DNA from 2 places in the Mariniluteicoccus endophyticus genome. Region 2 is predicted to be linked to the other one. Evidence: predicted binding sites of a transcription regulator. Region 2 holds the regulator's gene; the other holds the start of a gene.

Region 1 (4,414 bases), on a different contig from region 2:
CCTGCCTCTCTGCTCTCCGAGCGAGCGACAGCGAGACGAGGAGCGTCACCGCTGCGGGGCGACCGCGGGACGCGTACGCCGGCCGGCAGCGCCGCGGCCACCAGCGTGACCACTGCCAGGCGGCGCAGGGCAACGCCCACGGTCTGCGGGCCGATCGTCTCGACGGTCTGCATCACGCGTGCCCCCACCAGCTGACATCGGCCTGTCACAGGCGGGTGCCGGTGCGCCCGTCGACGAGCACGATCTCGCCCGACAGCGTCGCCACAGCGACCTGGCCGCCGGGACGCGACCACGCGGTATGGAGCAGGCCATCGTTCCTGCGTGGGGCATATCAGACGAGGTCGTCGGTGAGGGCGTTGCGGGCGACCAGCAGCTGGTCGGTGTGGATGGTGCAGATTTCCTGCTTCGGGCGTCAGGGCGCCACGCCCCAGACGTGGTCGGCCTCGTGGCCGGCGGTGATGTGGCGGCCCCCGACGAGCAGGCGTACGCGCCCCCTGCGGGTGGCCAGCACCTCGACCCGGGTGCCGGGCCCCAGGTCGTGCGCGAGCAGCATCTGCAACGCGTGCGGGCACGCGTCGTCGACGCGACGCACCTCCCACGGGCCGGGTGGCGCAGCCGCCAGCGTGGTGGCGGCGGCCGGGCGGGTCACCGCCCCGTCCGTGGTGGGGATGGGGTCGCCGTGCGGGTCGGTGGCGGGGTCGCCCAGCCGTGCGGCGAGGCGGTCGACCAGCAGGTCGGACACGGCGTGGTCGAGGCGTTCCGCCTCGGCGTGGACCTCGCCCCAGCCGTACCCCAGCTCGTCGACCAGCCACGTCTCCAGGACGCGGTGACGCCGCACCTGCCGGACGGCGAGCCGCGTACCCGCGGCGGTCAGGGCCACCGGTCGATAGGCTTCGCGGGTCACGTAGCCCTGGTCGGCGAGCCGACGCAGTGCAGCCGACACGTTGGCCTGGGTCGTGCCGGTGCGTTCGGCCAGTCCCTTGGTGGTGATGGGCGGGCCGCCCCACTCGGTGGCCTTCCAGATCGTGGCCAGCAGCTCCAGCGCGGTGGCGCCCGGGGTGTCGACGGGTTCGACCATCAGGCACCCCCGAGCGTCAGCACGACGAGGACGGCGTTGAGCGCGATCACCAGCGTCACGACGACCCAGGCGACGACAGCGACCGGGCGGATGTTCACATGCGTACCCATCAGCCCGCGGTCGCCGGTGAGCAGCAGCAGCGGCACCACCGCGAACGGGATGCCGATGCTCAGCACCACCTGCGACAGGATCAGCGCCCACGTCGGCTCGATGCCCGCGGCGAGCACGACCAGTGCCGGCACGAGCGAGACCGCCCGCCGCACCCACAGGGGGAGGCGTACGCGCAGCAGGCCCGCCATCAGCTCGGAGCCGGCGTAGGCGCCGACCGAGGTGGATGCGAGCCCCGAGGTGACCAGGCCCACGGCGAACACCGCGGCGACCACGGGCCCCAGTGCGGCAGACAGCGCGACGTGCGCCCCCTCGAGGGTGTCGGTTCCGGAGGCGCCCTGCAGCGCCGTGGCCGCGAGGACGATCATGCCGATGTTGACCGTGCCCGCGATCGCCAGCGACAGCAGGACGTCCCACCGGGTGGCCCGCAGCAGGCGGGGGAGACGCGGGTCGTGCGCCGACGAGTGGTGGCGGTCGCGCACCAGCGACGAGTGCAGGTAGATCGCGTGGGGCATCACGGTCGCCCCCAGCATCGACGCGGCCAGCAGCACCGTTCCCGTGCCGTCGAACCGGGGGATCAGGCCGCCCGCCACGCCGGCCCAGTCGACCGGCGTCACGAACAGGCCGGTGAGGAAGCCGACGACGATGACTCCCAGCAGGCCACCGATCGCGACCTCGAACCGGCGCTGGCCGTGGGTCTGCAGCATCAGCAGCGCCATCGACACCACGCCCATCACCAGGCCGCCGAGCCACAGCGGGAGACCGACGAGCAGGTGGAGGCCGACCGCTCCGCCGATCACCTCGGCGATGTCGGTCGCGATCGCGACGAGCTCGGCCTGGCCCCAGTAGGCGAGCCGCGCGGCCAGCGGCCAGCGCTCACCGACGAGCTCGGGGAGGCTGCGTCCGGTGACCAACCCGAGCTTCGCCGACAGGTACTGGATCAGCACGGCCATCGCATTGGCGACGACCAGGACCCACACCAGCAGGTGCCCGTGCTGCGCCCCGGCGGTGAGGTTCGCGGCGACGTTGCCCGGGTCGACGTACGCGACGGCGGCGACGAAGGCCGGCCCCAGCAGCAGGGGTAGGCGTACGCGATCGACGAGCTCCTGGGCGACGGCCAAGGGGTCCTCCGGAAAGTTAAGCGATGTCAACTCTTGACCCGACCCTAGTCGAGGCGCGGCGCGGAGGCCAGTTGTGCGCGCGCGGTGTGGGGATCTTGCCTCGTCTTGACGAATCGTCGGAGGTGTCGCCTATAGTTCTTCCTGTTCGAACACCTGTTCGATCGGCGCTTGGGGAAGAGCCGATCATGCACGGGTGGGCGGACAGCAGGGCCAGCCCGGCGGGAGACCTCGACCCCTCCCGCCGGGCTCTCCCGGGTCGAGTGCTTCATGTCGGTGTCCGAGGTGACCACGGGGAGTGTCCATGCGCGTCTACGAAGAACCCATCGAAGTCCGCCCGGGGCTGGTCGGGGCCGTCGAGGGCCCCGCCGCGTTCCGCTGGCGCCACCGTGTGTGGACCGTCTTCGAGATCGAGTCCCGCGTGGTGACCACCGGTGCCTGGTGGGACTCCCCGGCGGCCACGGCCGTCCGCAGCGGCGGCGTCGACCCCGATCCCGAGGCCGACCTCCTCGACGAGCGCGAGACCTGGCGCGTCGCCGCCGGGCGCCACGTCGACGTGCCGCGCGGCGTCGACCCCGAGCTGGGGGAGCGCTCCGGCGTGTTCGTCCTGACCCATCGGCTGTCCTCCGGCGAGTGGCGGCTCGCCGGGGTCCTCGACTGAGGTGACGACGATGCGTGAGGACTTCCCGCCCGAGATCTCGACCACGGGGTTCGTCCGCGGCGACCTGGTCGCCGCCGAGCTCGCCGACCACCCCGCCGAGCGTTATCTGCTGGCACACCGGGCCGCGCTGCGCGCGACGAGCGCGGTGCTGGCCGTACGGTCGCCACGGTCCACGGGCCGCCACAGCGCGTGGCAGCTCGTCGCCCGGGTCGCCCCCGAGCTCGCCGAGTGGGCCGGCTTCTTCCTGGCCACGGGCGCCCGCCGGGAGGCCGTCGAGGCCGGCGTACGCACGCTGGTCAGCCAGCGCGAGGCCGACGACATGCTGCGCGACGCCGAGCGCTTCTGCGCCGTCGTCGAGGACTGGTGCACGCGCCACGCCCGGGGGAGCCGCGCCCATGGTTGACCCGTTCGTCCACCTGCGGGTGGCCTCGTGCTACTCGTTGCGTCACGGAGCCTCCCACCCGGCCGACCTGGTCGCCGCGGCGGCCGACGCCGACATGGACACCCTCGCCCTGACTGACCGTGACGGCCTCTACGGTGCGGTCCGGTTCGCCAAGGCCTGTGCGAAGGCCGGCATCGCACCGGTGTTGGGGGTCGATCTGGCGGTGCTGCCCTCCTCGTCTCGCTCCGAGAGCTGGAGGGGGAGGGCAGAGCGAGCGTCCGCCCCCGCCAAGGGTGGCGCCGTCCGAGACCACAACCTCCCGCGTGTGGTGGCGTACGCGACGTCGCGCGCGGGCTGGGCGGCGCTGTGCCGGCTGACGTCGGCGGTCCATCTCAGCGGTGAGCGTGGTGATCCGGTGGCGACGGAGGCCCAGGTCGTCGAGGCCGCGGCCGCCGGCGACCTCGTGGTGGTGCTTGGGGCCGACTCCGAGCTCGGCGTCCACGCGGCGAACGGCCGGCGTGACCTGGCTGAGGAGGTGCTGCTGCGCTGGCGCTCGGCGGTGCCCGACCTCGTGGTGGCCGTGACCGACCACCAGGTTCCCGGCTCGGGGGTGGGATCGCTCGACCAGGCCGGCCGGCTGCTGTCGCTCGCCGACGCCCACCGGGTTCCCGTGGTGCTCACGAACGCGGTGCGGATGGCCGAGCCGCGGCTGGCCCCGACGATCGACGTGCTCGACGCGTCGCGTCGGCTCGTCCCGCTCGACACCCGCAACGTCGACCGGCGCAACGCCGAGGCATGGCTCAAGCCCGGCAAGCAGATGCTCGAGGTCGCCGCGATGGTCGCGCGCCGCGGCGGGCGCGACGAGCGGGGGACCGAGCGGCTCGTCGCCGACACCCGTCGGCTGGCGATGCGCTGCAGGCTCGACCCGCGCGCCGACCTCGGTCTTGGCGAGATCCACCTGCCCGAGCTCGACGTCCTGTCCGGCCGCGGTCTGGTGGAGGAGGGGGCGACGGCCCAGCAGGTGCTGCAACGGCGCTGCGAGGCCGGCATCGCGTGGCGCTACGGGG
Region 2 (4,414 bases):
AAGCCCTCCTCCTTGTACCAGTTCAGGATCGACTCCATGGAGTCGTCGACCGAGAGGATGAAGCACGCCGAGACCTGCTGGGGCGAGGGCGTGCCCACGTTGAACCACACCGGGGAGTTGAAGGAGAACACCTGGTGGAGCAGCATCCAGGTCAGCTCGTGCTCGAAGACCTCGGCGTCCTTCGGCGTAGCGAAGTAGCCGTGCTCCTGACCGGCGCGGACGTATTGCTTCACGACACGGTCGATGAGCTGTTTGAGGCCGGTCTCGCGCTGGTCGGAGCCCACCGCGCCGCGGAAGTACTTCGAGGTCACGATCGTCGTGGCGTTCATCGACCAGAAGTCGGGGAACTCGACACCGCGCTGCTCGAAGACGTTCTCGCCGGTCTTCCAGTTGGTCTGAACGACATCCCGACGCTCCCAGGTCACCTCGTCGTAGGGATGCACACCCTCGGTGGTGTGGACACGCTCGATGGTCAGGCCCTTGCCCGACGACTTGGCGCTGGACCGGCGGCCCGTCGTCGCGCGCGTGGTTTCGGTCATCGTGATGCTCCTCCTGGATGCGGATCTGCAGTGGGGTTCGAAGTGTGTGGTGGTGGCGGCGCAGCCGCTCAGACGGTGGCCGGCTCGAGAGGGAACTGGCCGGGTTGCTGCTCGCGCAGCGCCCTGATCTCAACCTCGAAGTCGTCGACCGACTCGAACTGGCGGTAAACGCTGGCGAACCGGAGGTAGGCGACCTGATCGAGCTCGCGGAGCGGGCCGAGGATCGCGACCCCCACCTCGTCGGCGGGAATCTCGGACTGGCCGGACGACCGCAACGTCTCCTCGACACGCTGCCCCAGCCGCGCCAGCTGCTCCTCGGTGACGGGCCGGCCCTTGCAGGCCTTGCGCACGCCTTGGATCACCTTCTCGCGGTTGAAGGGCTCGAGGACCCCTGAGCGCTTGGCGATCACGACCTGCATCTGCTCGATGGTCGTGAACCTCCGTTCGCACGAGGGGCACTGACGCCGCCGTCGGACGCTGCACCCGTCATCGGTCGTGCGGGAGTCGAGCACGCGCGAGTCGTCGTGGCGACAGAACGGACAGTGCATGACACCCTCCTCTCGTGACGGGTCACGACAAGGTCACCCACCCCTGAGGTGGGGTCCCGCTGGGGATAAACCTGTGCGCGACCATGCGGACAACTGTGGATATCGACCACTAACTGTGGACAAACGACAGTCGTGTAACTACTAGATGTAGGTACCCTAGGCCGATCGGACCACAATCGCAAGACGCGGGGCGGCTCGTGTCGAATTCCTCATCGAGAGGCTGCAGCGGCGGCCATCGGCCCGGCGTCGGACATCACACGGGCAGCGGTGAGCCCCACGCAGGCCACCCCGGCTACAACGAAGAGGGCAACCAGCGCCAACACCAGGGCGAGCCCGCGATCGGTCAGGCGGGTCACCACAACGGGCGCCTCCCCCACGCCCACCCGCGGCCGCACGCCGGCGGCGGGCACCGGCGCGACACCGCTGCAGGAGCGAGCGGCGACCGCCGCACGGGAGCTGGACGCCACGACCTGGGGTCGGGCCACCTCGGGGCGCACCGAGCGGTCGGCGCGGCCCGCCGGGGCCTGGCAGCGCTCGGTGCTACGCGCGCCGATAGGGGCGGCGTGACGGGAAGCGAGTGCAGTCATGGTAAATCTCCTCGGGAAGTGTTCGAACGAGTGTTCGACGGATCTTATTTTTAGACGGTCTCGCATTCGAACACAAGTGCGAACCTCGTACACGTGTTCGAACCGTTACCCGCAAGTCCCGAGTCCATCAGGGGGGTCTGACAATTTTTGGACGACGCGGGCACGGCGACACGTCGAACAGATGTTTGATTCACGCATTCGATTGCCCTAGCCTCGAGACATGGCCGAACGCGAGACCCCCGACCCCGAGTCCCCCGCGCCGCAGAAACCGCCGCGCAAGCGTGGTCGCCCCACTCGAGAGGCGATCGCCGCCCAGCTGGCCGAGGCGGGTGCCTCGGTGACCTCGCTGCCAGACGGTCCCGTCGACGCCGACGGACTCACCCCGCGTCAGCGCCGCGTTCTCGAGGTCATCAAGCATTCGGTCGACTCGCGTGGCTACCCGCCCAGCATCCGCGAGATGGGGGAGGCCGTGGGCCTCGCGTCCCCCTCGTCGGTCTCCCACCAGCTCAAGGTGCTGGAGCAGAAGGGCTTCCTCCGCCGGGACCCGAACCGGCCGCGCGCCCTCGAGGTGCTCATGCCCCCGTCCGGCCGTGATCCGCTCGACCACGGCTACGACGAAACCGGTGTCCGTGACGCCTTCCCCGACGCCGTGCCGGTGCCCGTCGTCGGCCGCATCGCCGCCGGTGGCCCGATTCTGGCCGAGGAGCAGGTCGAGGACGTCTTCCCGCTCCCCCGTCAGATCGTCGGCGACGGCACGCTGTTCCTCCTCGAGGTGCGTGGCGACTCGATGATCGACGCCGCGATCTGTGACGGCGACTGGGTCGTGGTCCGCCAGCAGCAGACGGCCGTCAATGGCGACATCGTGGCCGCCCTGCTCGACACCGAGGCGACCGTGAAGACCTACCGGCGCCAGGGCAACCAGATCTGGCTGCTCCCCCACAACGAGGCGTACGACCCGATCGACGGCAACCACGCGTCGATCATGGGCAAGGTCGTGGCGGTGCTGCGCCGCCTCTGACGGCGTTCAGTCCGCCCGGCTCTCCTGAAGCCGCCTGAGCGCCCCGACCGCAACCTCGCGATCGGTGGTCATCCACATGTCGGGCATGCTCGCGCGCAGGAACGAGCCGTAGCGTGCGGTGACCAGACGCGGGTCGAGCACCGCGACGACGCCGCGGTCGCTGGCGCGCCGGATCAGCCGCCCGGCTCCCTGTGCCATGAGCAGTGCGGCGTGCCCCGCCGCGATGGCCATGAACCCGTTGCCTCCCGCCTCGGCGACCGCCTTCTGACGCGCCTGCATGAGCGGGTCGTCGGGACGCGGGAACGGGATCTTGTCGATGATCACCAGCTCGCAGGTGTCGCCCGGCACGTCGATGCCCTGCCACAGCGAGACCGTGCCGAACAGGCTCGTGTCGGGCTCGGCGATGAAGCGCCTCGTCAGCTCGGACAGCTGGGCGTCACCTTGGCACAGGATCGTCTGCTTCGGCAGCTGCTTGCGCGCGTGGGTCGCTGCCAGCTCGGCCGAGCGCTGGGATGCGAAGAGACCGAGCGTACGCCCGCCCGCCGCCCACACGAGCTCGGCGACCTCGGTGAGGACCTCGTCGGCGATGCCGTCGCGACGCGGGGGCGGGAGCGTACGCCCCACGTAGAGGATGCCCTGACGACGGTAGTCGAACGGTGAGCCGACGTCGACGCCACGCCAGGTGACCTCGGCGCCGGCGGGCTCGGGGTGTTCGCGTCGTTCGCGGCTGGACAGGCCGACCGAGCCGGCGGCCTGGCCGAACTCGCCGCCGATCGTCAGCGTCGCCGAGGTGAGGACGGTGGTCGCCTCCCCCAGGACGCGCTCGCGCATGAGCCCGGCCACGCTCAGCGGTGAGACGCGCAGCTCACGGCCGAACCTCTCCCCGCGGTCGTTGACGTAGACGACATCGGCGTCGGCGAGGGCCGCGGCCCGCTCGGCCACGTCGTAGACCTCCTTGACCGCAGCTGCGGCCTGGCGCTGGTCGTTCTCAGCGTCCTTGGTGTTCATCGACGACAGGACGCGGCGCGTCACCTCTCGGATCTGCTCGCACGCCCGCACCACAGGCGAGTCCGGCTCGGTCACGCGCTCCGGGGCCACGGCCAGCAGCGCGTCGTTGAGGGCGTCGGAGAGGTCGAGCAGCTCGAGCCCCAGGTCGTCGTCGAGCCACGCGGTGGCGCGCCGGCCGACCCGCTCGATCTGCTGGGGGCTCATCTCGACGCTGGCGGCGCCCGTCACCCGGGACACGAGCTCGTGGGCCTCATCGATGATGACGTGGTCGTGCTCGGGTAGGGCCGTTCCTCCGTGCATGGCGTCGATGGCGAGCAGGGCATGGTTGGTCACCACGAGGTCGGACTCGCGGGCGCGCTCCCGGCTCTTCTCGACGAAGCACTCCTCGCCGAACGGGCAGCGCTGGGCACCCAGGCACTCGCGCACCGGCACCGACACCTGCGCCCACGCCTTCGTGCCGTGGGTCGGGGCGTCGTCACGGTCGGCCAGGTTGCCCTCGGTCAGCTCGTCTTCGGCCCACTCGCGCAGGGCGACCACCTCGGCGCCCACGACCGACTCGGGCGACTGCGCGGTGGCGCGCAGGGCCTCGACAACCTCGCCGGAGCCGAGCAGCGTGTCCTGGTCGGCGACGCCCTCGCGTACGCGCAGCAGGCATGCGTAGTTGCTGCGTCCCTTCAGGATCGCCGCGCGCGGGCGCCGCCCCGTGGCCTGCTC

Evidence for each region. The regulator LexA, encoded in region 2, represses DNA repair genes until DNA is damaged. The targets are predictions, from matches to a motif close to TCGAACANNTGTTCGA.
Region 1: ACYVGD_RS07560 (DUF6504 family protein) is a predicted target of LexA. The motif match lies at 2,453-2,468, and genes of this name have one in related genera.

Annotation. Positions count from the first base shown of each region.
Region 1 is NZ_BAAGXC010000017.1:68,151-72,564, reverse strand. Features, by position in the region: gene ACYVGD_RS07570 (metal-dependent transcriptional regulator) at 413-1,078, opposite strand; gene ACYVGD_RS07565 (Nramp family divalent metal transporter) at 1,078-2,307, opposite strand; gene ACYVGD_RS07560 (DUF6504 family protein) at 2,609-2,965, shown strand; gene ACYVGD_RS07555 (SAV_6107 family HEPN domain-containing protein) at 2,976-3,368, shown strand; gene ACYVGD_RS07550 (DNA polymerase III subunit alpha) at 3,361-4,414, shown strand, end outside.
Region 2 is NZ_BAAGXC010000032.1:84,786-89,199, reverse strand. Features, by position in the region: gene ACYVGD_RS14980 (vitamin B12-dependent ribonucleotide reductase) at 1-539, opposite strand, end outside; gene nrdR (transcriptional regulator NrdR) at 608-1,087, opposite strand; gene ACYVGD_RS14970 (hypothetical protein) at 1,297-1,674, opposite strand; gene lexA (transcriptional repressor LexA) at 1,895-2,692, shown strand; gene ACYVGD_RS14960 (ATP-dependent DNA helicase) at 2,699-4,414, opposite strand, start outside.